Regions from separate parts of the Paenibacillus sp. FSL P2-0136 genome, predicted to be linked through region 1. Evidence: riboswitches for the same ligand, from Rfam matches in the RefSeq annotation. Region 1 holds a riboswitch; the other holds the start of a gene.

The links. Region 1 has a riboswitch for S-adenosylmethionine ahead of NYE26_RS25020 (methionine ABC transporter ATP-binding protein). Riboswitches for the same ligand answer to the same signal wherever they lie in the genome.
Region 2: linked by a shared signal. The riboswitch ahead of metA (homoserine O-succinyltransferase) and the one ahead of NYE26_RS25020 (methionine ABC transporter ATP-binding protein) in region 1 are both predicted to bind S-adenosylmethionine.

Annotation. Positions count from the first base shown of each region.
Region 1 covers NZ_CP150244.1:5,889,720-5,905,773, reverse strand. Annotated here, with positions in the region: gene NYE26_RS25035 (COX15/CtaA family protein) at 1-596, shown strand, start outside; gene NYE26_RS25030 (UbiD family decarboxylase) at 658-2,430, shown strand; gene NYE26_RS25025 (Cthe_2314 family HEPN domain-containing protein) at 2,457-3,203, shown strand; SAM riboswitch class I at 3,296-3,431, shown strand; gene NYE26_RS25020 (methionine ABC transporter ATP-binding protein) at 3,532-4,548, shown strand; gene NYE26_RS25015 (methionine ABC transporter permease) at 4,548-5,207, shown strand; gene NYE26_RS25010 (MetQ/NlpA family ABC transporter substrate-binding protein) at 5,266-6,141, shown strand; gene NYE26_RS25005 (NifU family protein) at 6,324-6,572, opposite strand; gene NYE26_RS25000 (YuzB family protein) at 6,655-6,909, shown strand; gene NYE26_RS24995 (NAD(P)/FAD-dependent oxidoreductase) at 6,924-7,985, opposite strand; gene mqnE (aminofutalosine synthase MqnE) at 8,064-9,170, opposite strand; gene NYE26_RS24985 (iron-sulfur cluster assembly accessory protein) at 9,552-9,911, shown strand; gene NYE26_RS24980 (hypothetical protein) at 10,084-10,689, shown strand; gene NYE26_RS24975 (hypothetical protein) at 10,823-11,305, shown strand; gene NYE26_RS24970 (GntR family transcriptional regulator) at 11,608-12,270, shown strand; gene NYE26_RS24965 (amidohydrolase) at 12,292-13,452, shown strand; gene NYE26_RS24960 (methionine ABC transporter ATP-binding protein) at 13,495-14,538, shown strand; gene NYE26_RS24955 (methionine ABC transporter permease) at 14,513-15,172, shown strand; gene NYE26_RS24950 (uroporphyrinogen decarboxylase family protein) at 15,200-16,054, shown strand, end outside.
Region 2 covers NZ_CP150244.1:1,764,158-1,780,211, forward strand. Annotated here, with positions in the region: gene NYE26_RS07320 (cobalt-precorrin-5B (C(1))-methyltransferase) at 263-1,378, shown strand; gene cbiE (precorrin-6y C5,15-methyltransferase (decarboxylating) subunit CbiE) at 1,371-2,597, shown strand; gene cobI (precorrin-2 C(20)-methyltransferase) at 2,629-3,504, shown strand; gene cobM (precorrin-4 C(11)-methyltransferase) at 3,501-4,298, shown strand; gene NYE26_RS07340 (cobalamin biosynthesis protein) at 4,246-5,430, shown strand; gene NYE26_RS07345 (cobyrinate a,c-diamide synthase) at 5,432-7,021, shown strand; gene NYE26_RS07350 (ROK family protein) at 7,446-8,327, shown strand; gene NYE26_RS07355 (HRDC domain-containing protein) at 8,593-9,609, shown strand; gene corA (magnesium/cobalt transporter CorA) at 9,780-10,715, opposite strand; SAM riboswitch class I at 11,242-11,373, shown strand; gene metA (homoserine O-succinyltransferase) at 11,490-12,407, shown strand; gene NYE26_RS07370 (aminotransferase class I/II-fold pyridoxal phosphate-dependent enzyme) at 12,456-13,622, shown strand; gene mqnC (cyclic dehypoxanthinyl futalosine synthase) at 13,853-14,989, shown strand; gene NYE26_RS07380 (bifunctional 2',3'-cyclic-nucleotide 2'-phosphodiesterase/3'-nucleotidase) at 15,629-16,054, shown strand, end outside.

The DNA.
Region 1 (16,054 bases):
CGCAGTCGGCTGCGGTTATGGCCCTGCATATGGGCTTCTCGCTGATTGCCTTCGCCGGTTCGCTGATGCTGGCGCTTGGGACCAGACGGACATTCGCTCCAGGAGCGGAATTCAGCACAGGAAGTCCCAAAGTCCGCCCAGCCTTCCGCAACTTAACCTGGGTTACTGCAGTATATTCATATATCGTGGTCTACATCGGGGCCTACGTAAGCCATACCAGCTCCCAAGGCGGGTGTTCCGGCTGGCCGCTGTGTAACGGACAATGGATTCCGGAGATGAGCGGCGGAGTAGGGATTGTATTCATTCACCGGATGGCGGCGGCGATTCTGTTCCTGCTGACGGCTATACTTGGGCATCTGGCCTTCTGGAAGCATAAGGAGCTGCCGGAGCTGAGGGCTCTGGGAGTAGCGGCAGTTCTGTTATGCCTGATGCAGGTATTCAGCGGAGCCGCAGTAGTATACACATTGAATAATGAAAGATTGTACATATTTGCTGCGTTGTCTCATATCGTGCTGATCTCCGGACTCTTCGGGGTTCTGTGCTACATGAGTGTAAGGGTCTGGCAGTTAAGCGGAGCCGGCAGGGGCAGCAAGTAATAAGTAAACGGCAACGGTGGATGGGATAAGCATAAGGTCCTGTTTGAGGAGGAACGCTATAGTGCGATACGGTAATTTACGACAATGGATTGAGCAGCTCCGCAGGGATAAGGATCTGGCAGTGATAGATACCCCTGTTGATCCTTATCTGGAGCTTGCCGAAATTCACCGCCGGGTGGTGGAGGAGGAAGGCCCGGCACTGCTGTTCACGAACGTGCAAGGAACACCGTTCCCGGTCGCTACGAACCTGTTCGGTACAGTTCAGCGCGTCAACAAGGCCTTTGGGACAAGACCGGAGCAGCTGCTGAAGTCGCTGACAACGGCGATGGATCAGCTGATTCCGCCTTCAGGCGCCGGCTTATGGCGGGAGAAGACGGTGCTGCTGGAGCTGCTGAGGGCAGGAACCAAGAATATACCGCAAGGAGAGGCTCCGGTACTCGGCGTCTGCAGCAGCAGCGATCCGCTGAAGGAGCTGCCCCGGATTACGGCCTGGCCTAAGGACGGCGGGGCGTTCATCACGCTTCCTCTGGTCTATACGGAGAATATCACCAACCCCAAGGATCATAATCTCGGACTGTACCGGATTCAGATGTATGACGACAGCACCACAGGTATTCACTGGCAGATTCACAAGGGCGGCGGCTTCCATCACTCGCAGGCAGAGCTTCTCGGCGAGACCCTGCCGGTGTCTGTCTTCATCGGCGGGCCGCCGGCCCTGATTGCAGCGGCAGTGGCACCGGTGCCGGAACGGATTCCGGAGCTGATGCTGGCTTCGCTGATGCTGGGCGGCAAGCTTCCCATGGTGCAGGACCCCTTGGGCGGGCACCGGATTCCGGCTGAGGCGGAATTCTCCATCCGGGGACGCGTGTCTCCGCTGGAGCGGAGAGCGGAAGGGCCTTACGGCAGCCAGTCCGGCTACTATTCCATGCAGCATGATTTCCCGGTCATGCATGTTCAGCGGATGTGGCACCGCAAGGATGCCATCTACCCGGCGACCATCACCGGCAAGCCGCGTCAGGAGGATTATTATCTGAAGGATTATTTGCAGCGGCTGCTCGCTCCAGCCTATCCTATGCTGATTCCTTCGGTCAAAGCGCTCTGGTCCTACTCCGAATCCGGTTCGCATTCACTGACCTCAGCGGTTGTGAGGGAAAGCTATCCCCGTGAGTATATGGTGTCAGCGTTTCGTATCTTAGGGGAAGGTCAGCTCTCCTTAACCAAATTCCTGCTGCTGACTAATGTGCAGGTGGAGCTAACGGATTTCCCCAAGCTGCTGGAAACGGTGCTTGAGCGCTTCAATCCACAATCGGATTTGACGATCTTTGCCAATACCTCCATGGATACACTGGATTATACCGGACGTAAGCTGAATCATGGCAGTAAGGCGGTGATGGCGGGCATTGGCAGCCCGGTCCGTGAGCTGCCAAGGACCTATACAGAGGGTCTGCTTCCATCAATCACCGCCGCTGTGCCTTATTGCGGAGGATGTTTAGCCGTTTCCGGTGCATCCTATGAAGAGGACCCGGAGCTGCCGGAGCGGCTGGTGGCTGCCTTCAAGGAGAGGGAGACCGCCTGGCCGCTGATTGTGCTGGTGGATCAGGCGGAAGAGGCGGTAAGCACGCAGACCTCCTTCCTGTGGACCGTATTCACCCGCTTCAATCCGGCGGATGATATCTATTCGGCGGCCGGGGTACACCGGGGCAGCGTCAGCTATACACTGCCGATCATTATAGATGCCCGGATGAAGCCGGGATACCCGGAGGAACTGGCTCCGAGCGAGGATATTGCGAAGCGGGTAGACCGCAACTGGAACCGTTATTTTCCTCTGGCGTAGAAGTGAATTTTAAGGAGGGTCAAAATATGCTGCGGACGTTACTTGGAGAGCCGCCCCGCGTGAACAGCGGTGTGCTGGCTGAAGCTATGGAGTCCATGGCGAAGGCAGCCTCCATGCTGCGCAAGGAGATGGCGGCACATGAAGACCATGACCATGAATACCGCAAGCTGGAAATTTGGACACGCGGCCTGATCTCCTCTCTGGATGAGCTGGAGCAGAGCTGGTTCGCAGCAGCCTTTTTCCGGAAGTCAGTGATAGCCGGTTATATGGACGACATGTCGTCCACGGAGCAGGGGGAGTACGCCAGATATGTGTATTTCTACAAGGATGGCTTCATCCGTGTCTTCTCGCTGCTGGACAAGCTGGGCACGGTGCTGAATAATCTGTACAATCTCAATACAGGCAAGGTGAAGACGCATTTCTCTTATTTCACGGTGCTGAGGCAATTTCAGTTGCTTCACCCGCATCATCCGCTGGCGGAGAAGCTGGAGCGAATCAGGAATTCCTACCGGGAGCCGGTTGAGAATTTGCGCAAGCGGCGCAACGCTGAGATCCATTACATGAACGCGGAGATGACCGACGACCTCTGGCAGCGTCACCAGGGATTGCATGACAAGATTCGTCTGGAGGATCTCGACAGCCACCTGGAGGATTTGAAGCAGAGCCTGGAGATGGTATGCCAGTCACTGGCCGCCGCATACAGCTACGGGAATGAACAATGGCACAAGAACAAAGCGGCCCCAGGCCCGAAATCCGGACAAGCCCGTCCGTAAAAACTTACCTTTGACAAAAATCTCGAAACTGAATTATACTTAGGCATACATTAACTTCTGACAGGATACGGAGTCTATAACTTCATACTATGATCTTATCGAGAGCGGCGGAGGGATAGGCCCGATGAAGCCCGGCAACCGGTTTGAATACAGCCTTACGCTGCATCCAAATGTCATGGTGCTAATTCCTACAATGCCGCCGGATTCGGGGGTTTTGGCAGATGAGAAGGCATTGTCATTATACACACAGGGCCTCTTGCGATCTGCATGGATCGTAGGGGGTCTTTTTTGCAATGATGGAAGCTAGAACAGAAGGGGGACGCAGCGGTTGATAGAATTGAAGGATATAACCAAGGTGTATGGCAAAGGCAGTAAGCAGGCAACTGCACTCTCTGCGCTGAGCCTGTCGATTAAGAAGGGGGAAATCTTCGGGGTGATCGGTCACTCCGGGGCCGGCAAAAGCACGCTGATCCGCTGCATTAATCTGCTGGAACGTCCGACTGCGGGCGAGGTGTGGGTGGACGGTGTCGAGCTGACAGCGCTCAGCCAGGGACAGCTGCAGGAGCAGCGGCGTAAGATTGGAATGATTTTTCAGCATTTCAATCTGCTCTCATCGGCTACAGTCTATGATAATATCGCGTTTCCGCTGCGGCTGATCGGAGCCGGAAGGAACGAGATTGAACAAAAGGTCAAGGAACTGCTCGCCCTGGTCGGATTGGAGGAGCATTGGAATAAGTACCCGGCTCAGCTATCCGGCGGACAGAAGCAGCGTGTCGGAATCGCCCGGGCGCTGGCAAGTGATCCGGATGTTCTGTTATGCGATGAGGCGACCTCGGCGCTTGATCCGCAGACCACAGACTCCATTCTGCGCCTGCTGATGGATATCAACAGCAAATTCCATCTGACCATCGTGCTGATTACCCATGAGATGCATGTCATTCAGAGCATCTGCGACCGTGTTGCCGTGATCCATGGCGGCGGTATTGTGGAGCAGGGTGAAGTGGCCGAGGTCTTTCTGAAGCCGAAGCATGAGGTTACCAAGGAATTCATCCGCAGTGAGACCCAGTCGGACGGACCGCTCCGGCAAGCGATTGATGCTGTGCAGCCAGGTTACACGAAGTCGGTCAAAATCACTTTTCTCGGGCAAAAGACTTACGGGTCGACGCTCTCACAGGTGGTTCAGGGAACCGGGGTTCACTTCGCCATTCTTCATGGCACCATCTCTACGATCAAGGATGTTCCTTACGGCCAGCTGATCGTCCGGTTCGAAGGACCTGAGGGTGCGGTCGAAGCCACGCTCGCTGAGCTCATAGCGCAAGGTCTTGATGTGGAGGTGATTTTGTAATGGATTTTAGCACAATCAATTGGGAAGAAATGCTGGAAGCTACGATTGCTACACTCAAAATGATCGCTATTTCAGGAATATTCACAATAATCCTTGGTTTACCGCTTGGAATTGTGTTATATTTATGGGGCAAGTCAAATAACGTTATTATCAGGGTGGTTTACTCGGTATTATCCTTCGTTGTGAATATCCTGCGTTCGGTTCCTTTTATCATTCTGATGGTTGCCCTGATTCCGTTCAGCAAGGCCATTATGGGCACTTCGATTGGTGTGCTTGGGACGATTCCGGCACTGGTGATCGGCGCGGCGCCATTCTTCGCCAGACTGGTGGAGACGGCACTGCGGGAGGTTGACCGGGGAATTATTGAAGCAGCGCAGGGCATGGGAGCGTCCACCGGGCAGATCGTGATGCGCGTGCTGCTGCCGGAGGCTCGTCCGGGTCTGCTTGCCGGTGTAACCATTACTGTTGTGACCCTTGTCTCGTATACCGCAATGTCCGGCATGATCGGCGGCGGCGGACTGGGTGACCTGGCGATCCGCTACGGATATTACCGCTATGAGAAGGAAGTCATGCTTATCTCGGTAGCGCTGATGGTGATTCTGGTGCAGCTGCTGCAAATGGCCGGTGACCGGCTGGTAAGACATTTTACACGGAAATAAGGTACGTCCACATATAGCCTTATTCAATAAACCATATGGATTAGAGGGGGATTTACAGATGAAAAAAGTACTGCTTACATTCTTCAGCCTGACCTTGATATTGGTGCTTGCCGCTTGCGGAAACAACAAGGCGAATAACACCACGAATTCTGCTGCGACAACGGCACCTACAGAAGCGGCTGCTGCAGAGCCGACTACAGAGCCTGCTGCGGACCCGGTAACCCTGGTGATTGGTGCTTCTCCTGTACCGCATGCGGAGATCCTCAAAGCAATTGCCCCACTGCTTGAAGCCCAAGGCATTAAGCTGGAGATCAAAGAATTCACAGATTATATTCTTCCCAATACACAGCTTGCCGAGAAGCAGCTCGATGCGAACTTCTTCCAGCACAAGCCTTACCTGGATGATCAGAACACCAAGAACGGCACAGATCTCGTATCTGTAACTGCTGTTCATGTAGAGCCATTTGGCGCCTATTCCAAAAAGATCAAATCGATCGATGAATTGGCAGAAGGTGCGAAGGTTGCGATTCCGAATGATGCAACGAACGGAGGCCGCGCCTTGATTCTGCTGGCGAAGAACGGTCTGATCAAGCTGAAGGATGACACCAATATTGCTTCCACCAAAGCGGATATCACCGAGAACCCTAAGAAGCTGGATATCATTGAGCTGGATGCAGCCATGCTGCCCCGTCAGCTGGATGAAGTGGACCTGGCGCTGATCAACACCAACTTCGCACTGGATGCCAAGCTGTCTCCTACGAAGGATGCGTTGTTCATCGAAGGCGGAGATTCCCCGTATGCTAACCTGCTGGTAGCCCGTCCTGACAATAAGGATTCCGATGCCATTCAGAAGCTGGCAGCAGCGCTGACTTCCCCGGAAGCGAAGGAATTCATCGAAAAGCAATATGACGGAGCAATTATCCCGGCATTCTAAGCTTAAGCCTAGGGAAGCGGAATAATCTAATGAGACCAGAAGAAGCCCGTAGCCAGAAATGGCTGGCGGAGCGGCTTCTGGTCTTTTTGAATCGCCGGGTGGTTGATCCTACAGACGAAATCCTCTATAATAAAAAAAATCCCGGCCTCTTAGCGGAGGCCGGGATGGTTTATGAAACGGGATTAGAATACCTGAACGACTTCTTCCACGCCTTCTACTTCTTCAATCAGGGCGCGTTCGATCCCGGCTTTTAGCGTGATCGTGGAGCTTGGGCAACTGCCGCATGCACCCATAAGCTTCAGCTTAACGATGCCGTCTTCAACATCAATCAGTTCCACGTCACCGCCATCGCGCTGCAGGAACGGACGAAGTTTATCAAGGACTTCCAGTACTTCATCGTACATGGTTGCGCTTTGTACATTCTCACTCATTTCTCAATCACTCCTTTCGTATGTTTATTATAGTACAAAAAGTTAAAAAATAAAATGGTTAAGGCAGAATAGGGAGATCATCATGAGACCAATTATAGAATTCTGTGCCAGCAACATCGGCCACGGCACTGAACCGCTCAAGCTTAAGCTGGAGCAAAACCCTGAATATGATGTAGTGGAATACGGCTGTCTGAACAACTGCGGAGAGTGTTATCTCCAGCCGTTCGCCATGGTTGACGGGGAGATCATTACGGCTGATTCCCCCGCTGCTCTGGAAGAGGCCATAGAAGCCGCTATACGAGAGGCAGAGGCCTGGGATAACCTGGAGATAGACTAAGCCGCCGGGATTCTTTAGCCGAAATGGCGTTTGGACATCCACAGGACGCCGCTCTTCAGCAGGCGCGGGACCCGGCCCATGACGGAGCGGCGGCCCATCAGGCCGAAGCCGGCATTTTTACCGAGTGAACCGAGAGTTCCCTTCAGCTTAATCTTATGCAGCTTCGGGGTTTCTCCCCGCCATAGCGCCTGAATAATCTGGCCCACCTGTTCGCCCTGGGCACCCGCCGCCTGTGCACTGGGGGCGAAGGGCAGGCTGGCACAGTCCCCGATCACATAGACCTCAGGATATTCAGCGATATTGTAATATTCCCCCACAATGAGCCTGCCTCCGCGGTCCTTCGGAAGCTCAAGCTGCTGCACGACCTGCACCGGCTGAATGCCGGCAGTCCATACCGTCACATCTGCCGGAATAGCTTGGGTGCCATTGAAGATGGCATCCTTCTCGACATGAGAGACCGACACTCCGCCAATCGTCTCCACCTGATGCTCACTGAACCATTCCTCGACATATCTGGACAGCTTGGCCGGAAAAGAAGATAAAATACGTTCTCCCCGGTCCATCAGAGAGATATTCAGATCCGGCCGGCTCTCCCGCAGCTCCGAGGCAATCTCTACGCCGCTCAGTCCCCCGCCGACAATATTGACGGTTCCATAAGGCTTCACATCGTTCAGCCGGCGGTAAGTTTCCCGGGTTCCGGCGAAGCTCTGAATACTGCAGGTGTATTCCTCGGCACCCGGAATGTTATGGTAATTATCCGTACAGCCGAGGGCAATCGCCAGGATATCATAGGCTACCGGCTCCCCGGAATCGAGCAGGACCAGCCTGCTCTCCAGATTAATGGAACCCACCTGCCCGTAACGTACGGTCAGGCGGGGGTGCACCGGGAATTGAATCCGCAAATGGTAATCGGTGACGGTGCCTGCGGCCAGTGCATAATATTCGGTCTTGATCCCCTGATACGGCATCCGGTCCACCAGGATGATTTCCACATCAGGGGGGAGATGATTATCCAGCAGTTGCTGAATGAGGGCAAGACCGCCGTAGCCGCCGCCCAAGACAAGTAGGGTTCTCATGCCAACTGATCTTCCTTTCGGGTACATAATGGACAAGGCAGTTCTGCGTTCACTGGCTGAGGTAAGCTTGTTCTGTTCTTATTCGTATACCTTGATCTCGTTATAGAAGGTATCCCGTTCTACAGGAATCCGTCCTGCGCCCTTCACGAGCCAGATCAGCTCATCCCGGGTCAAGCCCTCCGGTGTCAGCGCGCCGGCAGCGTGGCTGATCCGTTCCTTCAGGATCGTTCCGTGCACATCGGAAGCGCCGAAGTTCAAGGCAACCTGGGTCAACTGGGGCCCGATATTAATGAAGTAGGCCTTGATGTGATCGAAATTGTCCAGCATCAGGCGGCTGACGGCAATGGTCTTCAGATCCTCATTCGCGGAGTTTCGGCGCATAATGCCAGCATTCTTGTTCTTAGGCTGCATGGACAGCGGAATGAATACCATGAAACCGCCGGTCTCGTCTTGCAGGTCACGAATTTGCAGCATATGGCGGATGCGGTCTTCACGGGACTCAATCGACCCGTACAGCATCGTGGTATGGGTCTTCATGCCAAGGTGATGGGCGGTGCGGTGCACCTCGAGATATTCCTCGACATTGGCTTTGTCGACGCGCATTTTTTTGCGGTACTGGTCAGACAGAATCTCTGCCCCTCCTCCGGTAAGGGTCTTCAGTCCGGCGGCGCGCAGCTGCTCCAGCACTTCACGGATACTAAGTCCGCTGATGCGGGTGAAGAAGTCGATCTCTGCCGCTGTATAGGCCTTGAGAGTCACTTCAGGGAAATGCTCGTTCAGAGCCTGCAGCGAATCAACATAGTACTGGAAGGGCACATTATCATTATGCCCGCCTACAATATGGAACTCGCGCACGCCGGGATGAATATGCTGCTGCACATACTCCACCATCTCCTGGCCGGAGAGGGTGTAGGCCCCTTCTTCGCCTTCATCCTTGCGGAAATTGCAGAAGGCACAGCGGGATTCGCAGACATTGGTGAAATATAGACTCATGTTCTCGATAAAATAGACTTTATTCCCGTTTTTTCGCATGTTGACTTCATTAGCGAGTTGCCCGATCGTTAACAGATCGTTGCTCTCATATAAATAAACGCCGTCTTCCAAATTCAATCGTTCTCCGCCGCGAACCTTCTCAATGATGTTCGCCATCCGGGCATCTGTGTGGGGTGTAATAAGGGTAGACATATAAGTTCCTCCTGAAGGTTGGCGAGGCAATTGCATCGCATAATCGTGTACCTGAGAATATCCGGCAACAGCCGGCATTATAAATAGAGGTTAACTGCAACCCCCGTGACAATTTTTCGAAAATTTATCGCTTTTCTCATTATAAACTTCTCCCGTAGGGTGAGCAACCGCCAGAAACTGCAGGTCTTCCGGGATAAATGGCTTACCTGCGCCCGGTTTACGACTTGAGGGCAGAAGAATAGTGGAGTATACTGATTGAAAGAGCCGATGAAAATGATATACATCATACTCATTCTTTTCTCGCGCAAGGCATTGATTTCATTACGTACAGCCTGAAGGCTGCTTGATTCCAATACAATGAACCCTAAGGAGGTTGTTATTATGATTAACATAAGTGAGACAGCGGCAGGCCAGCTGAAGGCCATGCTTGCGGAGCAGGAAGTGCCGGATATGTTTCTCCGTCTGGGCGTAACCGCCGGGGGCTGCAGCGGATTCTCGTACGCGATGGGCTTCGATGATACCGAGACTGAGCAGGACATCTACATGGACGTTGCAGGTCTGAAGGTGGTCGTCAGCAAAGACGATATCCGTTACCTCAACGGCCTGGAGATCGACTTCGAGGAATCCGGCATGACCGGCGGCTTCACCATCAATAATCCCAACGCCAGCGCTACATGCGGCTGCGGCTCCTCGTTCCGCACGAAGGAAGAAGCAGGGAATCCGGCGGCGGAGCCTTGCTAAACCTGTGAATGCTGAATTATTGATAAAGTAAGCGTGGATTATGGCTTTCGAGACCTCTTAATTATGTATGGTGCAAACTGTACTTAATTAGGAGGTTTTTTATGTTGACTTAAACCATTATATGTTAAAATATGGTGATGAAACAATTAATGGATCTGCGAGGAGGGTAACAATGATACGAATGAGAATGCCATTTGAACGTCCAACAGAGCATTATGATGAACGGATTATTGATATCGATCAAGACATTTGCTCTTTGATCAAGAAGAGAAAGGAAGTCTCGGATAATAATCCAGGATTTCCTCCGCTTGAGTATATTACTAAATGGTCAGAAGCCTTTGAACTCTATGAAGATTTCCTAAACTCCTTATTCTCAAGTATGATGAATGAAAAACAATTTAAACCAATGATCGAACCAGCCGGATTTAGACAACACATTGCAATTCTGAAATCAGTCGTGAAAGGGGAGCGTTTCTATACTCTAACATCTATGAAACAATACACCAATGCAAGTGTATTAACACTAAATATTGATTGGGACAATGAGCAGGATATTGACTCCAACTCTCATCAACATAGGCATTACGAACTATATATTAATGACCAATATGATTGCCGAATGATTAATGGTGGAAGCAGATCAGATCATGCATCATATAAATATGTAGTCTCTCCACCCTTACCTGATGAGATTTCAGGAATTCAATTTAGGTTCAAAGAATACAGTCACCCGTTCAAGATGGGTGAGGCAAGTGATGAGATAGTATTTGAACCTTAGTAAGGTGAATAGTCCTCCACACCTATTAGGTGTTGGAGGGTTATTTATCGTTTACGCTATATCTCAAACAATCCACTTTCCACAACGTCTAATCCAGGCTTCCATTACGTTAATGAAGTTGGAGGTGTTTATTTTGAACAACCTGATTATTCTCCTTTTCATGACCTTAATTTCGTGCGATTCCTCGGAACCGAATGAATCCATAGCTGCCAAGACGAGACCTATCCCATCTGCCTCAGAAAATATCAAAAGCGAACTTTTTTCAGCTCATATCTCAATTCCGGAACAAGTTAAAGCAAATCAGGAACTTAAAATTTCTGTTGAGTTAAAAAATGAAGCTAGACGGGATCTGGAGATTACAACTGGAGAACCGATATTTTATTTTGCCGTACGGGATAATACCGACAAGGTGATTAATTCAAGTGCAAGAAAGGATGTTGGAGTTTTACGTCAAATGTCGGATGGAGATATCATTTCAGAAAGTTCTCAATATCGGTTTGAAAAATCGGGCACATACGAAATTTCGGCGATTGCGGAATTTTCGGTTCAAAGCGGAGAAGGTAGTGAAATCTATAAAATAGAAACAGATCGAAAGTCTGTTCAGGTAAGTGATTAAAGTCAAACTCACGATCCTGAAGGCAGCCGTAGCATGCGGAAGATTAGCCTCCTGAAGGTGTTAGGGAATACCCTGCATCTTCAGGTTTTTTTGTCCAATTCGTGTCGATTCGCAATTACCCTATAAAACATACTTGACTAGTGGGGATAATGGGATTATAGTATGAAAAAAGCTTGATTGCACAGAGAGATTTTCAACCGATACTTTCATTTTATCTTAAATCTCTCTCCTCTTATTAATTGTATACAATTATACAGTTGACCGGGCGACCCGCAAATGAGTGGCGAGGAGCAATGAAATCTATGGAAATGCGTTCACGAAGATTGTCGAAGGATAATACCTACTATGCACTTAAGCAAAAAATAATAGATAGCGAGCTGGAGCCGGATCAGGCGGTTAACGAAGAGAGCCTGGCGGCACTTCTCGGGGTCAGCCGGACTCCGTTACGGGAAGCGATTCAGCGGCTGGAGAATGAGGACTTCCTGGTGCGCCAGCCCAACGGCAGGCTGCGGGTAGCCCCTTTAACGATTAAGGAGGTCGAAGAGATCTTCCAGATCCGCAGCATGCTTGAAGGCCATATCGCCAGAAGCGCTGCCAGAAACGCTACTATCAAGGATATTCAGCGGTTAACGCTGATTCTGGAGAAGCTGAAGCAATCCTTCCAGATGGGGGATCAGCAGGATGTTGTATCCTATGGCTTCGAATTCCATGATTACTTGTGGGAGATCAGCGCGCTGAAGACTTTTGAGAAGGTGCTGAACCAGCTAAGAGACCGTTCCCTCCGGTATTGCCGTTATGTCTCTCTGCACGGGGACTGGAATACGCAGGCGGATGAGGAGCATCTTGTGATTCTGCAGAGGATTGTAGCCAGGGATGAGGAGGGGGCAGAGCGGGCGATGCGGGAGCATATCTTAAGCAGCCTCGCGACTGCACTGGAGCGGATTAGAGGAATTGAACATACGTAATGAAGGGGGAAGAACAGGAATATGAGACCACAGCATGAGACGGAAGAAGCACTGGCAGCCCGGCTAACCGAAGTGCGGAGGAACCTGCACCGTGAACCGGAGCTTAGCAATCAGGAGTACAGAACCACGGAGAAGCTGCGTAAATGGCTGAATGAAGCGGGAATACGTGTGCTGGACCTTCCTCTGAAGACCGGGCTGATCGCAGAGGTGGGGAAAGGTGATGGCAGCATAGTAGCGATCCGTTGCGATATCGATGCCCTGCCGATTGAGGAGCAGACGGGCCTGCCGTTCGCATCAGAGATTCCGGGAGCCATGCATGCCTGCGGCCATGACTTCCACACCGCTGTCATCCTGGGCGCGGCCAGCCTGCTGAAGCAGCGTGAGCATGAACTGCCGGGCAAGGTCAGAATCCTGTTCCAGCCGGCTGAAGAGACGGGACACGGTGCGGAGGATGTACTGGCATCCGGCGGGCTAAGCGGGGTGGAGGCCATCTTCGGATTACATAATTCACCGGACCTGCCTAACGGGGCGTTCGGCACAAGAACGGGAGCTTTAACGGCGGGGGTGGACCGCTTTGAGATTACGGTGCAAGGGGTCGGCGCTCACGCCGCTACACCGGAGAAAGGGGTAGACACCATTGTGACTGCCGCGCAGATCATTACGATGCTGCAAACCGTAGTCAGCCGCCTGAATAACACGCAAGAGCCGGTCGTGCTCAGTGTGACCCGGATCAACGGGGGCTTCACCTGGAATGTCCTGCCGGAGAAGGTGGAGCTGGAAGGTACAGTACGTACCTATAACGAAGAGATCCGCAGCAGCATCCCGGCCCAAATGACGCGGATCATAGAAGGGATTGCAGCCGCAGCCGGAGCAGAGGCGAAGCTGCACTGGTATCCCGGCCCGCCCGCTACGGTCAATCACGGAGGATGGACAGACTTCACCAAAGAGGTCGCGGCACAATCAGGCTATGAGGTACATGATATTCCGCCGCAGATGGGCGGAGAAGATTTCGCCTATTATTTGCAGCAGATCCCGGGTGCTTTTGTGAACATTGGTACCGGCCCGAACCATGCGCTGCATCATCCCCGTTTCGATGTCGATGAGGCGGCCATCCTGCCGGCGGCTAAGTATTTCGCCCTGCTGGCAGAAGAGGCGCTTGCGAAGCTGAAACAGCAGACTTGAATCCTGAATCCTAAATTTACCAGATGATTGAGGGGAACAACTATGATTGAACTACGGAATGTGTACAAGACGTTCACCCGCAAAGAGGTGAAGATAGAAGCGCTGAAGGGGATTAGCCTGAAGGTGGAGAAGGGCGATATCTTCGGAGTCATCGGCTACAGCGGAGCCGGAAAAAGCACGTTAATCCGCCTGGTCAATTACCTGGAACGGCCATCTGAGGGCCAGGTGCTGGTAGACGGGTACGATCTGGGCGCGTACAGCGACAAAGAGCTGCGGGCAGCCAAGAAAAACATCGGCATGATTTTTCAGCATTTTAATCTGCTGGAGTCCAAAAAGGTGTTCGACAATGTGGCCATTCCACTCGTTCTGCTGAAAAAGAGCAAGGCGGAAATCCGCAAGCGGGTGGAGGAGCTGCTCGAATTCGTCGGGCTAAGCGACAAGGCTGGAAGCTATCCGAGCGAGCTGTCAGGGGGACAGAAGCAGCGGGTTGGAATTGCCCGGGCGCTTGCCTCGAACCCTTCCATACTATTGTGCGATGAAGCTACTTCCGCTCTGGATCCGCAGACGACACAGTCCATCCTGCAGCTGCTCAAGCGGATCAACGCGGAATACAACATCACCGTGATGATCATCACGCATGAGATGTCGGTGATTCAGGAGATCTGCAACAAGGTAGCGGTGATGGAAGAGGGACGGATTATCGAGCAGGGCAGCGTGCTGAATGTGTTCGGAGAACCGAAGCATCAGACGACGCAGAATTTCGTCAAAACAGTCATTCAGAACAGTATGACCTCAAGCGTCCGCAGAACTCTGAAGACTGAGCAGGGGAGCCGGGTGTATAAGCTGAATTTTGCCGGAGAGAGCGCTTCTGAGCCTGTATTGTATGAGATCATCCGCTCCTATGGCGTCAAGGTTAACATTCTGTTTGCGAATACGACAGAGATTCAAGAGACGACGCTCGGTACGATTATCGTTCAACTGCAAGGTGATCCGGCACAGATGGAAGCGGCCTTGAATTACATGAAGCAGCATGAGGTCCGGGTAGAGGAGGTGAAGTCCTATGTTCTCGACATCGATCACAAGTGAGCAATTCCTGAAGGCAATTATTGAAACGATTCAGATGGTGGGCGTGTCGCTTTTTGTAGGTTCGCTTCTGGGGGTCCCCCTTGGCATCCTGCTTGTCATTACCCGCCCAGGCGGGGTACTGGAGAATAAGGCGCTCTATACGGTGCTCAATCCGCTGATCAACATTATCCGTTCGCTTCCGTTCATTATCTTACTTGTCGCTATCATTCCGGTAACACGGGCAATTGTTCATACTTCGATTGGGACCAGTGCCGCGATTGTTCCGCTGATTATCTACATCGCACCTTATATCGCACGGCTGGTGGAGAATTCTCTGCTGGAGGTCAATCCGGGTATTCTAGAGGCAGCGGAAGCAATGGGAGCTACGCCGTTACAAGTCATATGGTACTTCCTGCTGCCGGAAGCGATTGGCTCGCTGATCCTCTCCCTGACCACAGCGACCATCGGGCTTATCGGGGCAACCGCAATGGCCGGAACCGTAGGCGGCGGTGGGGTTGGTGATTTGGCTATCGTGTACGGATATCAGCGTTTTGACAAGGTGGTCATGGTTGCTACCGTTATTATTCTGATCATTCTGGTGCAGGGTATTCAGTCCCTGGGCAACACATTGGCGCGCAAGATTCGCCGTTACTAGAGATTACGAGACAAAGGGGATAGGCAGATGAGTGTATGGAGCAAGCAGGAGCGTTTTCAGGCGATCTTATCCGGGGAACTTGCGGACCGGCCGATGATCAGCGGATGGCGCCACTTTATTGACAAGGAGCAGAACGCTGAGGACTTGGCGTCGTCTACGATTTCTTTTACGGAGAAATATGATTGGGACTGGGTGAAAATCAACCCGAGAGCGACCTATCTGGCGGAAGCCTGGGGAAATGAGTATAACTTCGCAGATTACCGGACGGTATTTCCGAGACAGCTGACTACGGCAGTTCCGGCAGCCGCGAATCTCTGGGATCTTGAGGTGAAAAAAGCCGCACAAACCCCTTCGCTGCTGGAGCATCTGGAGGCGGTAAGGAAGATCCGCCAGGGCTTGCCGGATACGCCGCTGATTCAGACGGTATTCTCACCGCTCACGGTATTGCTGTTCATAGTAGGACGTTCTGCTTATGTTACGGAGACCGTATTCGGGATTGAGCAGCCGGTGACGCTGGAATCGCTCTTCAAGGAACACCGTGCCGCTGCGCATCATGCCCTGCATGCGATTGCCTTAACCTTGGCCGATTATGTGCAGGAGCTGCGGCAGGCGGGATCAGATGGACTGTTCTATGCGGTGACAGGCACAGCCCACCCCGGCTTATTTGATGAAGCGATGTTCGATGAGCTGTCGAGACCGTATGATTCCATCGTGCTGGAGGCGGCGAGCTATGGCAAGAATATTTTACATACCTGCGGTGCTCATGCCCAGCCTGAGAAATTCAATGATTACCGGATTGACGGGATCAGCTGGGATACGGTAGCCGAAGGCAATCCCGGGCTGGACGCCGATCTCAAGGCTACGAAGGTGGGCGGAGTGGAT
Region 2 (16,054 bases), 3.5 Mb from region 1:
GCGGGTAGAGCAAGCAGCCGGACCTGAATTCGATCAGGGATCTGAGCAGTTGGAGCAAGTAGGCGGCCCCGAATCCGCAGAAGCAGTTGAACGGCTGGAGCAAGCCAGCAGCCCCGAGATCGGGCAGACGGCCGAGCATGTACGCCAGGCTATCGAACCCGGATTGCCCCGATTTGATCAGGCAACTGAGCAACCGGAGCAAGCCAGCTGCCCCGAGTTCAAGCCAGCGGCTGAGCAGGTACAGCAGGCTGTAAAACCTGGATTGCCCGCTCCCGAATCCGCAGGTGAAACGCCAGCTCCCCCGCTGCGCAGGGGCTACACGACAGGGGCCTGTGCCGCAGCGGCAGCCGCAGGTGCGGCCACCCTGCTCATTACAGGGGAGAGCCTGCCTGCGGTAGAGATTGATCTGCCGGCCGGGTTCCGTCATGCCTTTGAGCTGACTGGCTGGCAGCGTACAGGAACACACACGGCAAGCTGTGCCACAGTGAAGGATGCCGGAGACGACCCGGATGCGACACATCTGGCGTGGATCGAGGCGGCGGTGAGCTGGCGGGATCAGCCCGGCGTGGAGATTGACGGGGGCCGCGGTGTTGGCCGGGTGACGAAGCCGGGGCTGCCGGTGGGCGTCGGAGAGGCGGCGATTAATCCGGTGCCCCGGAGGATGATTCAGGAGGCGGTATCCGCCGTACTGGAGGAGCACGGTGCAGTGCGGGGCCTGAGGGTAGTCATCAGCGTGCCGGAGGGCGAGAGCATCGCCATGAAGACGCTGAATCCCCGGCTGGGTATTCTGGGCGGCATTTCGATCCTGGGCACACGGGGCGTGGTGACCCCGTTCTCCACCGAAGCCTATAAGGCGAGTGTGGTTCAGGCCATCTCGGTGGCGGCTGCGGCGGGGAACCGGCAGATCGTGCTGACCACAGGCGGCAGCAGCGAGAAATACGCCATCGCGATGTTCGCAGAGCTTCCGGAGGAAGCTTTTATACAGATGGGGGAATATGTGGGCTTCTCACTGGAGCATGCCAAGGCATACGGAATTCGCAAGGTTACCTTCGTCGGGATGGCCGGCAAATTCTCCAAGGTGGCTCAGGGGGCCATGCTGATTCACTCTAAGAACGCGCCCGTCGATTTCGGATTTCTGGCAGCCGTTGCGGCAGGTGCGGGAGCGTCCCCGGAGCAGGTGCAGGAGATTGCTGCCGCCAACACAGCCTCACAGGTCGTGGATATGATGACTGAGGCGGGGAATTACACTTTTTTCGAGCAGCTGTGCAGGCATGCCTGTGAACAGAGTCTGGCGCATATGAACGGAGGCATGATTGTGGAAATGGTGCTTATCACAATGAAGGGCAGGGTGCTAGGAAGGGCGGAAATTCATGGATAACCTGATTTATGTAATCGGGATCGGTGAGGATGGCGCCGGCGGCCTGACCCCGGATAGCTTAAGCATAGTGAACAACAGCGAGGTGCTGCTGGGCGGCGAGCGGCAATTGAATTTTTTCGGCAGATACAGAGGGGAGAAAATCGTGCTGCAAGGCGGGCTGAAGCCTTTTACAGACAAGCTGGAGGAGGTGTGGCGTGAGCGGCGGACGGTGGTGCTGGCCTCGGGGGACCCGTTCTTTTTTGGGATTGCGGGTTATCTGGTCCGCAGGTTCGGACCGGAGCATGTGGAGGTGATCCCCCATTATAGCAGTGTGCAGCTTGCGTTCGCGCGGCTCGGGGACAGCTGGCAGGATGCTGAGCTGATCAGTCTGCATGGGCGTCCCATTCAGGGACTGGCCCAGCGGATCGACGGCAGGCACAAAATCGCCCTGCTGACAGACGAGAACAACACCCCTGCGGTCATTGCCGCTTACTTGCAGGAGTTCGGGATGGTGGAATATGAGGCGTTTGTCTGCGAACGTCTTGGCGGGGCGGAGGAAGTCTGCCGGTTCTGGACGCTGGAGGAGATGGTAACCAGGGAGTTCGCGGCGCTTAATGTCGTGATCCTGCGCCGTAAGCAGGAGGTCTCCGCTCCCGTGCGGCGCGGGTTCGCTTATCCCGACGGGGAGTTCCGGCAGCGTAAGCCGGAGAAAGGCCTGATTACGAAGCGCGAGGTCCGCGCTCTAGTGCTGTCGGAGCTGAACCTGTCCGAGGATGCAGTCGTGTGGGATATCGGCTCCGGCTCGGGTGCGGTGGCTGCGGAATGTGCGCGGATCGCCAGACTTGGGAGGGTCTACGCTCTGGAGAAAAGTGCGGAGAACCTGCCGAATATGGCAGCGAACCGTCTGAAGTTCCGGGCGGATTTCGAAATCATTCAGGCGAAGGCGCCGCAGGGCTTAGCGGCTCTACCTGACCCGGATGCCGTCTTCATCGGCGGGAGCGGCGGTGAGCTGGCGGCCATTATTGAACATAGCGCTGCGAGGCTTCAGCCCGGCGGACGGATTGTGGTTGGGGCGATTACGGTGGAGACCCTGCATGGCAGCATGGAGGCGCTTAAGGCCGCAGGACTGGCCTGCGAGGTGACGATGCTTCAGGCGTCGCGCGGCAAGCCGATTCTCGGCATGACCCGGTTCGACGGAATGAATCCCGTCTATGTGGTCAGCGGCCGGAGGCTTCATTAATCATCAGACAATAACGAAGGAGGAACCCGCAATGAAGACCGATGTAACTGAGCCGCGTGAGCAGGCTGCGGAGGGACAGGAAATATCGTCAGGAGAAGCTGCAGGGACGCTGTGGACAGAAGCAGCGATACAGGCGGCCAGTGCGTTATTTGACCCGCTGGATGCAGAAGAGCTGGAGCTGGAGGAAAGACTGACTCCCCGGGCGCTCGGAACGTTATACGGCATAGGCGTTGGCCCCGGCGACCCGGAGCTGATTACGCTTAAGGCTTGCCGTCTGCTGCGGGAATGTCCGGTGATTGCTTATCCGGCTACCAAGAAGGGCGGCAATTCCTACGCCTATGAAATCATTGAGCTGCATGTAGACCCGCAGGACAAAATCATGCTCGGACTGGTCTTTCCGATGACGAAGGACCCGGAGCTGCTGGCTGGCGGCTGGACCCGCACGGTAGAGCTATGCTGGGGAGAGCTGAGACAGGGGCGGGATGTGGCTTTTGTGACGGAAGGCGATCCTAATCTCTACAGTACCTTCATTCATCTGGCCCGGCTGATGCAGGAGCTGCACCCCGGTGTGCCGGTCGTCTCGGTTCCGGGAATATCCTCGGTGCTGGGCGCGGCGGCTGCGCTGGAGCAGCCCCTGGCAGACGGCAATCAGCGGGTGGGGATCATCCCGGCTACGGACGACAGGGAGGCGCTTCGGGAAGCGCTGCTGCATCATGATACGGTGGTGTTCCTTAAGGTGGCCAAGGTGCTGGATGTGGTGCTGGATGTGCTGGATGAGCTGGGCTTGTCCGGCCGCGCCTCGGTGGTAACCAAGGTCACCTCCCCCTATGAGACTGTCTGGCGCGATGCACGGGACCTGCGGGGCAAGGAAGTGGAGTACCTGAGTCTGATGGTGGTGAGCAAATGACTGAGCTTGCGTCGAAGGTATACATTGTAGGTGCCGGACCGGGCGACCCGGAGCTGATCACTGTAAAAGGCAGCCGAATCTTGCGCTCCGCTGATCTGGTGCTGTATGCGGATTCGCTGGTCAGCGAGGAGCTGATCCGCAGCGCTAAGCCCGGTGCGCAGGTGCTTCAGAGCTCGGGCATGGATCTGGAGCAGCAGGTGGAGCTGATGACGCTTGCCGTGCAGTCCGGTAAAAGCGTAGCCCGTGTCCACACCGGAGACCCCGCCATGTACGGCGCGATTCTGGAGCAGATGTCGCTGCTGAAGCTACGCGGCGTCGCTTACGAGATTGTACCGGGCGTTAGCTCGGTTTTTGCCTCTGCGGCGGCGGTTGGCGCAGAGCTGACCGTGCCGGAGCTGACGCAGACGGTCATTCTGACCCGTGCGGAAGGGCGCACACCCGTGCCGGAGCGCGAGCAGCTGCGCAAGCTGGCGGAGCATCACTGCACGGTGGCGCTGTTTCTGAGTGCATCACTGGCCGGTCATGTGAGCAGTGAATTCCTGGCCGCAGGCTGGAGCCCGGAGACCCCGGTGGCAGTCGTGAAGCGGGCCACTTGGCCGGATCAGCAGATTCTGCGGACCACGGTTGAGAAGCTGGAGGCGGACCTGCAAGGTGCTGGCATCACCATGCATGCCATGATCCTGGCCGGCTGGGCGCTGGACCCCGGGCTGACGGACCGCGATCAGCACCGCTCCAAGCTGTATGACAAGACCTTCACCCACGGCTGCCGGGAAGGAATCGGCTCCGGTGAGTAAGCGGTATGCGGCTGTTGCGATTACGCGCAGCGGGATAGAGCAGGCTGTGAAGCTTGGCGGGAGGCTTGGCGGGACTGAGGTCTTTGTCTATGCCAAGTATAGCGGAGAGCTGGAGGCGCGGAGCGGGGAGATCACTGTTTTTGACGGACCGGTCAGAGGGGTGCTGCCTGGGCTCTTCGGGAGCTATGAGGCGGTCATTCTGTTCTTCTCACTGGGGGCGGCTGTCCGGCTGACGGCTCCGCTGCTGCGGGATAAAAGAACCGATCCTGCCGTCATCGTCATCGATGAGCGCGGGGAGCATGTCATCAGCATGCTCTCCGGCCATCTTGGCGGAGCGAATAGGCTGACACTGGAGATTGCGGAGCTGCTGGGCAGCCATCCGGTGATCACCACGGCTTCGGATGTGCAGGGTACCTTCGCTGTCGATCTGCTGGGCCGGGAGTACGGCTGGCGTGCCGACAGCTTCACCTCCATGAAGGGGGTTAGTGCTGCGCTCGTTAACGGGGAGCCGGTAGCCTTTGTGCAGGAGAGCGGGGAACGTGACTGGCTGCCGCCGGGTGCTGAGGTGCCGGAGCATGTCTCTATGTTCGCAAGCAGAGCTGAGCTTCGGCATAGCGGACGCAGCTTCAGCGCAGCGATTGTGGTAAGCGACCGGGTGACGGAGGAACCAGAGGAGGACGCACCGGCAGATACTACTCTGGCCGAGTACACTGTAGTGTATCGCCCGCGCAGTCTGGTGCTTGGACTCGGCTGCAACCGCGGGACGTCTGCGGATGAGCTGGAAGCGGTGGTTCTTCACACTCTGCACGAGCTTAATTTGTCGCTCCATAGTGTGCGGAATGTGGCGACAGCCGGGATCAAGGGGGATGAAGCGGGACTCTTGGCCTTGTGCGCCAAATACAGCTGGGAGCTGGTTCTGTACACCCCGGAGCAGCTCAATACAGTAGAGCTGGACCATCCGTCTGAGGTGGTATTCAGGGCAACCGGGGCTTACGGTGTCTGTGAACCTGCTGCGCTGCTGTCTTCAGGTGCGCATTCGCTCCTGCAGCCTAAGCTCAAGAGCGGCAATGTGACCATCGCCGTAGCCCGGATTGTCTATCCCGGAGAGAAGGAGGGGAAGAGCGGTGAATGAGCTGAGGAATGCAGCCAGATATGAAAAAAAGCCTGGATCAGCCCCCCGTGAGCCGCAGGCGCATCCCCGCCTGGTCATCGCAGGCACAGGCAGCGGCTCGGGCAAAACAACCGTCACACTGGGGCTGATGCGCGCTTTTGCCCGGCGGGGCCTGAAGGTTCAGGGCTTCAAATGCGGCCCTGACTATATCGATCCCGCCTATCACACTGCGGTCACAGGCCATCCCTCGCGCAACCTGGACTCCTGGATGACTTCAAGCGACTATCTGCAGGAGTATTTCCTGCAGGCCTCGGCGGATGCTGACCTGTCCGTCATTGAGGGCGTGATGGGGTTGTATGACGGCAAGGAAGACACAGCACTGACCGGATCCACGGCGGAGATCGCCATCCTGACCGCCAGCCCTGTGCTGCTGGTGGTCGATGTCCGCAGCATGGGGCGCAGTGCCGCGGCGATAGTGCTGGGCTTCCGGCAGCTGGAGCCGCAGGTGCAGATTGCCGCCGTTCTGGTGAACCGCTGCGGCAGCGAGGGTCACTACCGGTTAGTTAAGGCTGCCATTGAAGCAGCCTGCGGGATTCCCGTGATTGGCTGGCTCCCCCGCGACAGCGGGCTGGACATCCCGGAGCGGCATCTGGGCCTGCTGCCCGCTGTGGAGCGAGGGGAGCTTGCGCCCTTGTTCGAGCGTGCCGCCGACATGCTGGAGCAAGGCACGGATCTGGAACGGCTGCTGGAGCTTGCGGCTGCCGCTCCTGCTGTGCAGGGGCAGCCTGTGTCGCCGGAGCAAGAAGCCTTGCTTGCCTGCATGCAGATGCCGGACCAGCAAGTTCGCTCTCTTACATATGCGGCTGAACTTTGTAACCCCGCTGCTCAGATACATAAGACACAGGCAGGCCCGGCGGGGCCTGGCCCGCTCATTGCCGTAGCCCGGGATGCGGCGTTCAATTTCTATTACGCCGATAATCTGGAGCTGCTTGCACGTGAAGGTGCTAAGCTGGTGTACTTCAGCCCGCTCAGCGGTGAAGGCATTCCGCCGGAAGCTGACGGCATCTATCTCGGCGGCGGCTTCCCGGAAGAATTCGCGGCGGTGATTGCCGCGAACCAGCTATTCCTCGACGGCCTGAGATCTGCCGCAGACGCTGGAATGCCACTGTATGCGGAGTGCGGCGGCTATATGGTGCTGGCCCGCAGTCTGACCGACCGCACCGGCACGGTGCATGAGATGGCCGGGATCATTCCGGCGCATACCGTGATGCAGGAACGCCGGGCGGCACTCGGGTATCGTGAAGTTACGGCACTTCACGACTGTCTGCTGCTGAAGCAGGGCGAGCGTCTGCGCGGCCATGAATTTCATTACTCCGTCATGAGCTATCCTGACGGGGAAGCCCGGACCTATGCCTATGAGAGTAAGGGCAGAGGGGGGAGCCAGCCTGAAGGCTACATCGGAGGAAGCATCATGGCTGCTTATGCTCATATCCATCTGGCCTCCCATCTTCCGGCAGCAGCCCGGCTTGTAGCAGCCTGCCGGGCCTATCGTGACCGCAAACAGGCTGTGCAGCAGCATGTTCCCGGCTCCCGCAACCAACAAGTGGAATAACGTATCTTAAATTATTAATTCTAACGAAATGTGTGGCGATAAGTGGAAAAACAACATCTATTCATGTTACTTTTAGCTACTTGGGCTAAAATGGGCAACATTAAGTGTTGTTTTTCCAACTGTTGTTCTAGCATCGGCTATTCGTTCATTAGCAAGTGTAGAAAATCCAACTACCCCCGTCCCGTTCAATTCGGCCTAAGCCTCATCAGCAAATCACTTATTCATACTGTATGTCAACCGCTTGTCATACGTATATTTGATACGTATAATAGGACAAGAGAACGCTTCATTATCGCGCACGGGCTGGTCAACGGGCAAGTTCCAGCGCAGGAAACTATCATTGTATTTATCGTATCTCAGGAGTCTATCGAAATTATCAGAAGCAACAGCATATGGATGCATCAGGAGAAGGGGGAACGCTGCAGTGAAATTGTTGGGAGCGATTGAAGCAGGGGGAACGAAGTTTGTATGCGGTATCGGGAATGAGGACGGGACGATTATCGACCGGGTGAGCTTTCCGACGGCTACTCCTCAGGAGACTATGGGCCAGGTAATGGATTATTTCAGCGGAAAATCAGTGGAGGCTATCGGAATCGGTTCATTCGGACCGATTGACCCTGTTATCGGCAGCCCCACCTATGGATATATTACAACCACACCGAAGCCGCATTGGGGCGGGTATAATCTGGTTGGAGCCGTTGAGGAGCAATTCCGGGTTCCGATCGGCTTTGATACAGATGTGAACGGCGCAGCGCTGGGCGAGTACACCTGGGGAGCAGCGCAAGGGCTGGACAGTTGTCTCTATATCACGGTGGGCACCGGGATTGGTGCCGGTGCTGTGGTAGGCGGGAAGCTCGTTCACGGGCTGTCCCACCCCGAGATGGGCCATATCCTGGTCCGTCGTCATCCTGAGGACCACTACGAAGGCTTTTGCCCTTATCACGGCGATTGCCTGGAGGGTCTGGCGGCGGGGCCGGCCATCGGCAAGCGCTGGGGTAAGCCCGCGGGCGAGCTGCCTGCGGATCATCCGGCCTGGGCGATGGAGGCCCACTATCTGGCTCATGCGCTTATGAACTATGTGCTGATCCTCTCGCCGCAGAAGATCGTAATGGGCGGCGGTGTGATGAAGCAGAGCCAGCTCTTCCCGCTGATCCATGCCAAGCTGCAGGAGCTGCTCGGCGGATATGTGCAGCATCCGGCGCTCAATGAAGAGATTGGCAGCTATATTGTGCCTCCGCAGCTTGGAGATAACGCTGGTCTGTCTGGCGCACTGGGTCTGGCCAAGCTGGCTTTAGACCGCAAGTAGGATATTTTGTCAAAAAGAGATTGACTGTTACGTAATATATGGTATTCTAGGTTTTAACAGTATAGCATTTAAGAGGAAGCACCTCTTTCACGAATGTCGTGGGAGAGGTGCTTTTTTTGCGTTCAAATATAAGTATGTATAGGTTTCACGCTATACATTATCCTTATATTTCTCGTTGAAACTACCGTCCTTTAAAAGGACGGCAGAGCCGTTTCTACTTGCCAGCGCTCATGCGTACTGTAAGACGACGAAAGAAGGGATTCATATGCAGATCGTATTTATGAACCGTTTGTGCAGAAGATCAGGAGTGGACGAAGAGAATTTTGCCCAGCTGTGGATTGGAGAGGAAGAGGGTCAGTGGCGTCTTGACTGGCGTGATTTCTCCGGCGAAGAGGAGACGGGCGACAGCCTGTGGTATGAAGGCGGATCGTGGAATGAGATGCTGTGTGTATACCGGCACGAGCTTGCCGTGAAGATGGGGGATGGCTACCGCCCGCTGATTGACGGGGTATTTCATGATGACGATAACCTCAGCAGCCGCAGTCAGGAGCAGCTTAAGCTGCAGTATTACAGTGAGCAATACGGGAATGAAGCCATCTTCGAGGAGCTGTGCTCCTGGCGCAGAGGGAAGGCCTCCAGTGAGCGGAAGGCGCCTTATATCCTGGCCAGCAACCGACTGCTGCGCATGATCAGCGCATTTCTTCCCCGCACGGAGGAGGAGCTGCTGCAGCTCCCGGGTGTGGGTGAAGGCAAAGTCTCACAGTATGGTGCAGACTGGCTTAGCATCACCGCGGCGGCTGAGCGTGAGCATGATTTTCCGCTAAGCTGGGTGAATCATGCCATAGACGAAGAGAGCTTCGTATCCTGGCACTATAAGCAGAAGGAGCTTAAGTACAAGAAGCAGCTGGAGCGGCTGAGACTGCGGCGCGTTCTATTACAGGGGATTGAAGAGGGACAGGGGATGGAGCAGCTCAGAGTGCTTAGCGGAGTTTCCCGCCGTGAAGTGCTTGAAGTGGTAGAGGAGCTGGAGAAGGACGGCTACTCGGCCGAGAAGCTTATTGCCCTGGAGCTGAGAGAGGTGAGTCCCGAAGAACAGAACAATATTTGGACAGCCTATGAACTGATCGGCGACAACTTCCTGAAGCCTGTCCTCTACAAAGCCTACGGCGACAACTTCGTACCTGCTGACGGACTTGATCTGTATTACGAACGCCTGCGGCTGATCCGCATCCGCTTCCGGCGGGAGCATCCGGCGGCGTTAGGGATAGTTACCCCTCAATAATTATTGAGTCTGATGGCCTGCATCAGTCCCAATCTACGGTCCTGATGACCGGAATTCCTGATCGGCGCAGACGCATTACATACTGGTGACATACCAAAAAGACGAAGGCTCTCCGAGTCCCGGTAGCCGGGTATACGGTGCCTTCGTCCCTCGTATTCGTCCGCTCTGCTTCATAGCCACTCCTTCTTACGGAAGATAATTAGCATTCCGCAGCCTAGCGTCACCATAACGGCAATGACGCCATAGTAGCCGTACTCGGTGTGGATCTCCGGGATATTGTCAAAGTTCATGCCGTAGATTCCGGTAATCACGGTCAGCGGCATGAATATGGTAGTAATTGCTGTAAATACACGCATGATTTCATTGGCGCGATTGGCAATACTGGACTGATAAGCTTCGCGCAAGTTGCCCATGAGATCGCGGTATGTTTCGAAGGTCTCAGAGATCTTGACCGCATTCTCATAGATATCGCTGAAATACTTCTGCAGCTGATCGTCGATCAGGCGAAGATCCTTCTTGTTGAGCGTGTTGATAACTTCCTTCTGCGGGCCGAGCATCTTCTTCAGCCAGAGAATCTCACTGCGCAGACCGATGATCTCGCTCAGATGCGATTTCTTGGTATGCATGAGGATGTCTTCCTCCAGCTTCTCGATCCGCGCTTCAATCCGGTCACCGACCGAGAAGAAGTTGTCGACAACGAGGTCAATCAGCAGATACAGGAAGCGGTCAGGCGTACTGACCTCCTGCTCCCATAGTACGGGCTTCAGGACACGCAGCTCATGGATCTTCTGCTTCGTAACGGTAATAATGAAATGTCTGCCAAGGAATACGTTGAGTGCACGGAGGAAGATTTCCTCATCATCGAACCGGATGCTGTTCACCACGATGAAATAATGACTCTCATAAATCTCCAGCTTCGGACGCTGATCCTCTTCACTTAGACAGTCTTCCACAGCCAGATCATGCAGGCCGTATATAGGCTGAAGCTCTACAAGGTCCTCCACATCCGCATCAATCCAGTAGAACCCCTCGGCAGGGGCGGTTAAAGTTTCTTCAATATTGTCAATAGGCGTAAAAACCCCTGCATTCACCAGCCGGATTTTCATCTGATTCACTCCTTATGTCCCTGGTCTTCTCCAGGGGTATGCTAATTTCAGCACACGGAAAAAATCAGCTTGGCCGGTGGTACAATCATGGACGAAGGCCAAAAGACGGTCCGAGAGCATGAAGAAAAAGGGCTCCCGCCGCCGGCAAGCTGATGTTAATCCTGTGTGGTTGTTCATTCTGCACGCTTATTCGCGAGCCCGGGTCGCCTTCCATTGTTCTCTCACCTCTTCTTTTCGCCGTTTTTTTTGAAATATAAGAATGTATAGGTTTCACACGATACCTTATCCTTATATTTCTCGCTGAAACGGTACCGTCCTTTAAAGGGACGGCAAAGCCGTTTCCACTTGGTTGAAACACTTGTCTAGTATAACGCCGGGATATGGCTCTTACAAGAGAAATTGTTTTCTGTTATAAGGCCCCTTCAGCATTGTATGGACTTGACGAAAAGGAGGTTCATGATTTAAAGTGAAATTTAAGAAAAAGCATCGTTCAGATGCTTAAGGTTATTCAACTGAATACAGCTAAATCTTATCAAGAGCAGGTGGAGGGACTAGCCCGATGAAACCCGGCAACCGGCGTGTGAACGCACGGTGCTAATTCTTGCGGAAGCTTTGCAGGGCGTTATTCGTCCGGCGAAAGTTCTCTGGCAGATGAGAGAGGCGCATATGACTGCATGATATGACCTTTCTCGCCCGGGAAAGGTCTTTTTTCGCTACCCTGCCTCAGGTTGAACCACCAAGTGGAACCCCATTTCAGTTAAGGAGTGAACAGCAATGCCTATCAAAATTCCCGACAGCCTGCCGGCCAAAGAAGTATTATCCGGTGAGAATATTTTTGTAATGGATGAAAGCCAGGCTTTCCATCAGGATATCCGTCCTCTCCGGATCGCCATCCTGAACCTGATGCCTACCAAAGAAACTACTGAGACCCAGCTGCTGCGCCTTATCGGGAATTCCCCGCTTCAGGTGGATGTTGTTCTGCTGCACCCCAGCTCCCATACGTCGAAGAATACTTCGGCAGAGCATTTGAAGAGCTTTTACAAAACCTTTGATGAGATCAGCCACCGCCGGTTCGACGGCTTGATTGTAACCGGCGCTCCCGTAGAACAGCTGGAGTTCGAGGATGTCAACTACTGGGAAGAGCTGAAAGTGATTTTTGAGTGGAGCAAGCACAATGTAACCTCGACCATGCACATCTGTTGGGCGGCGCAGGCAGGGCTGTATCATCACTTCGGCGTGCGCAAGGTGAGTCTGCCGGACAAATGCTTTGGAGTGTTTCCGCATACAATGAGCCATAATAATGTCAAGCTGCTGCGCGGCTTCGATGAAGTGTTCCATGTTCCGCATTCCCGCCATACCGACGTCTCCCGTGAAGATATTGAGCAGAACCCGGAGCTGCAGATTCTGGCAGAATCCGAGGAAGCCGGGGTGTACCTGGTGGCTACGCATGACGGGAAGCAGATTTTTGTCACCGGACATTCGGAGTATGATCCCTTCTCCTTGAAATGGGAGTATGACCGGGATATCGCCAAGGGGCTGGAGGTTGCCCTGCCGAAGCACTATTATCCCAAGGATGATCCGACACGCACACCGCCGGCAGTCTGGCGCGCCCATGCTAACTTATTATTCGCTAATTGGCTCAATTACTATGTATACCAGGAGACTCCTTACGATATCGGGGCATTTATCTAAGAGGTTGACTTATTCTTAATAGAAGTAATTAATCAGGAGGCAATGGAGATGGATGAGAAACTGAGAATTGAGAGCAGACTGGCACAGATTGGTTCAATGGAGGACCCCGCCACCGGGGCCATTAATTACCCGATTTATCATGCGACGGCCTTCCGTCACCCGCGGCTTGGACAGAGTACAGGCTTTGACTACATCCGCACCAAAAATCCTACCCGCTCTGTCCTAGAAGAAGCGGCAGCGGCCCTGGAATCAGGGGATGCCGGCTTCGCCTGTGCCTCCGGTATGGCTGCACTGACTACAGTGTTCACCTTGTTTGGACAAGGGGACCATCTCATTGTATCGCTGGACTTGTACGGCGGTACTTACCGGCTGCTGGAACGGATTCTCTCCAAATACGGCATCAGCGCCTCCTATGTAGATACGAATGATCTGGATGGCCTGGAAGCGGCCCGCCAGCCGGGCACGAAGGCTGTATTCATTGAGACACCGACCAATCCGCTGATGATGATTACGGATGTCGAAGCCGTATGTACCTGGGCCCGCCGTCACGGGCTACTCACGATTGTGGACAATACGCTGCTGACCCCGTTCTTCCAGCGCCCGCTGGAGCTTGGCGCAGATATCGTGGTTCACAGTGCGACTAAGTATCTGGGCGGGCATAACGATGTGCTGGCGGGGCTGATTGTGACCAAGGGTGCAGAATTGTCGGCTGAAATGGCTGTCCTGCATAACTCCTTGGGAGCCGTGCTCGCGCCGAATGACAGCTACCAGCTGATGAAGGGCATGAAGACCCTCGCCCTGCGTATGGAGCGGCATGAGAGCAACGCCCTGGCTATTGCCCGTTATCTGCAGGAGCATCCGGCGATTGCCGAGGTCTTCCACCCGGGCCTGCCGGACCATCCGGGTTATGCCATTCAGAACCGCCAGTCCTCCGGCAACACCGGGATCTTCTCCTTCAAGGTAAAAGAGGCCAGCTATGTGGAGCCGTTGCTCCGCCATATCAAGCTAATTGCCTTCGCCGAGAGTCTGGGCGGTGTGGAATCGCTGATGACCTATCCGGCGATACAGACCCATGCCGATATTCCGGCTGAAATCCGCGATGCTGTAGGCGTGGATGACCGGCTGCTGCGCTTCTCTGTCGGCATAGAGCATGTGGATGATCTGATCGCCGATCTCGGGCAGGCCCTGGAGGCCGCCCGGAGCGAGCTGGAATAAGGCGATGCGCCGCCGGACCTGCCCGGCATGCGAGATTCGCAGAACGTACAAGCAGCAGTGCCTTTGTGCACTGCTGTTTATTTTGCCTGGGACAAGGGCATTTATTCCGTCCTGTGCAGCGAAACATTTTTCAAGAACAGCCGATTGTGATACGATGGGAGAACGGACTATTTTTATTTCAAATTGTATTTATCTCATAGACTTCATAGATGAAGAGGAGGCCGTCAACAGTGAGTGCAGTCGATCTTATACTGGATAAGGCACTGAAGGGTGAACGTCTTCAGTTGGAAGATACGGTCACATTATTCGAGAGCAATGAAATTGAGAAAATGGGCGCTGCCGCAGATATTATTATGAAGCGCTGGCACCCGGAGCCAGTGACGACATTCGTCATCGGCCGCAACATTAACTACACCAATGTATGTGATGTATATTGCCGATTCTGCGCCTTCTACCGCAGACCCGGTTCGGAGGAAGGCTATGTGCTTCCCGATGAGACGATCTACCAGAAGATTGCCGAGACCATGAGCGTAAACGGAACCGAGATTCTGATGCAGGGTGGTACGAATCCCAATCTGCCGTTCAGCTATTATACGGATATTCTGCGCGGCATCAAGCAGCGGTTCCCGGAGATTACGATGCATTCCTTCTCACCGGCGGAGATTATGAAGATGGTGGAGGTCTCCGGCCTGCCGCTGGAGCAGGTCATGCGTGAGATCCATGCTGCGGGCCTCGATTCCCTGCCCGGCGGCGGTGCAGAGATTCTCGATGACCGTACCCGCCGCAAGATCAGCCGGCTCAAGGGCTCCTGGCGCGAGTGGATGGACGTCATGCAGACCGCACACCGGATCGGCATGAATACAACAGCCACGATGGTGATCGGTCTGGGCGAGAGCATGGAAGAGCGGGCGCTGCATCTGCTGCGTGTCCGTGAAGCCCAGGACGAATGCATTGCGAACAAATATGATTCCGAGGGCTTCCTGGCGTTCATCTCCTGGACCTTCCAGCCGGATAATACGAACCTGAAGCTGGACCGCCAGACCCCGGAGGAATACCTGAAGACCGTAGCCATCAGCCGCCTGGTGCTGGACAATATCAAGAACTTCCAGTCCTCCTGGGTTACGATGGGGCCTGAAGTAGGCAAGCTCTCCCTGCAATACGGCTGCAATGACTTCGGCAGCACGATGATTGAGGAGAACGTAGTCTCCTCGGCGGGCGCGACCTACAAGGTCAACATCGAGTCGATCACCCAGCTCATCCGCGAAGCGGGCAAGATTCCGGCGCAGCGCAACACGCGTTATGACATCCTGCGCACGTTCGAGGATGCGAGTGTCAAGATTGACAATGATTTTGTGATGCAGAACTAGAATAAAGCTATACACCAACAGATCAATAACGGGGCTGTGCTACATATAAGTAGCGCAGCCCCGTTATGTTTTTTGGAAACTATTATTTCCTCTTTAAATGATTCGTACAGTGACTTGGTTGCTGAATGTGGCTGAAGGATCGCCGGGAGGCGCAGGAGTGTTTTGATTTTACGAGTTAAAAGGCTAAAACTACGCGAAAACCGAATAGCAATCGTTACAGCGTCATGTAGCCAATGTATATGAAAAACAGCATACATTGTGTTCACTCGCAGGCATATGGCCGAATGTATGTGGAAAACAACATATATTGTGCTCGCTCACAGGCATATTACCCGAATGTATATGGAAAACAGCATACATTGTGCTCGCACGCAGGCACTTAACCCGAATATATGTGAAAAACAGCATATATTGTGTTGGCGTTCCAGGTAATTCCAATGTATTGGATTTTAGTTTTCTTTGTCATAGAGTTGTAAAATTTAATCGTTATATTTTACAAAAAACGCTGAAATAATGTGAGATTTTACACAACAATTTATAAGAGTTAATGGAATTTGATAGATTCATAGGGAAGGCTATGATACAATTTTTCGGACAGTGGTAGAATAATATAGCAATCACAGGGAGGAAATTAGATTTATGGGAGAGAGAAGATGGAACAAGCCGATAGCTTCTTTATTGGCTACCACAGTTCTGGCAGCACAGATGCTGGGCGGAGTATTCAATGTTCCTGTGCTGGCGGCAGGAAAGGCTGAGGCTTCTCCGGTGATTAATCCGGGAACCATTAATTTACGCTTGATGAGCACGACTGATGTTCATACGAACGTATATGGATGGGACTATTTCAAGGGTGCCGCCTCCGCGACTGTAGGTCTGGACCGTACTTCAACCTTAGTAAAGGCTGCACGCAATGACGCAGAGGGGAAATACAACCTTTTGCTGGATAATGGCGATTTAATTCAAGGAACACCGCTGGGAACGTATATGGCCCAAGTGTCTGATTTCAGGACTAGCGAAGACCAGATTCATCCGATCATCGCAGCTATGAACCTCATGGGTTATGAT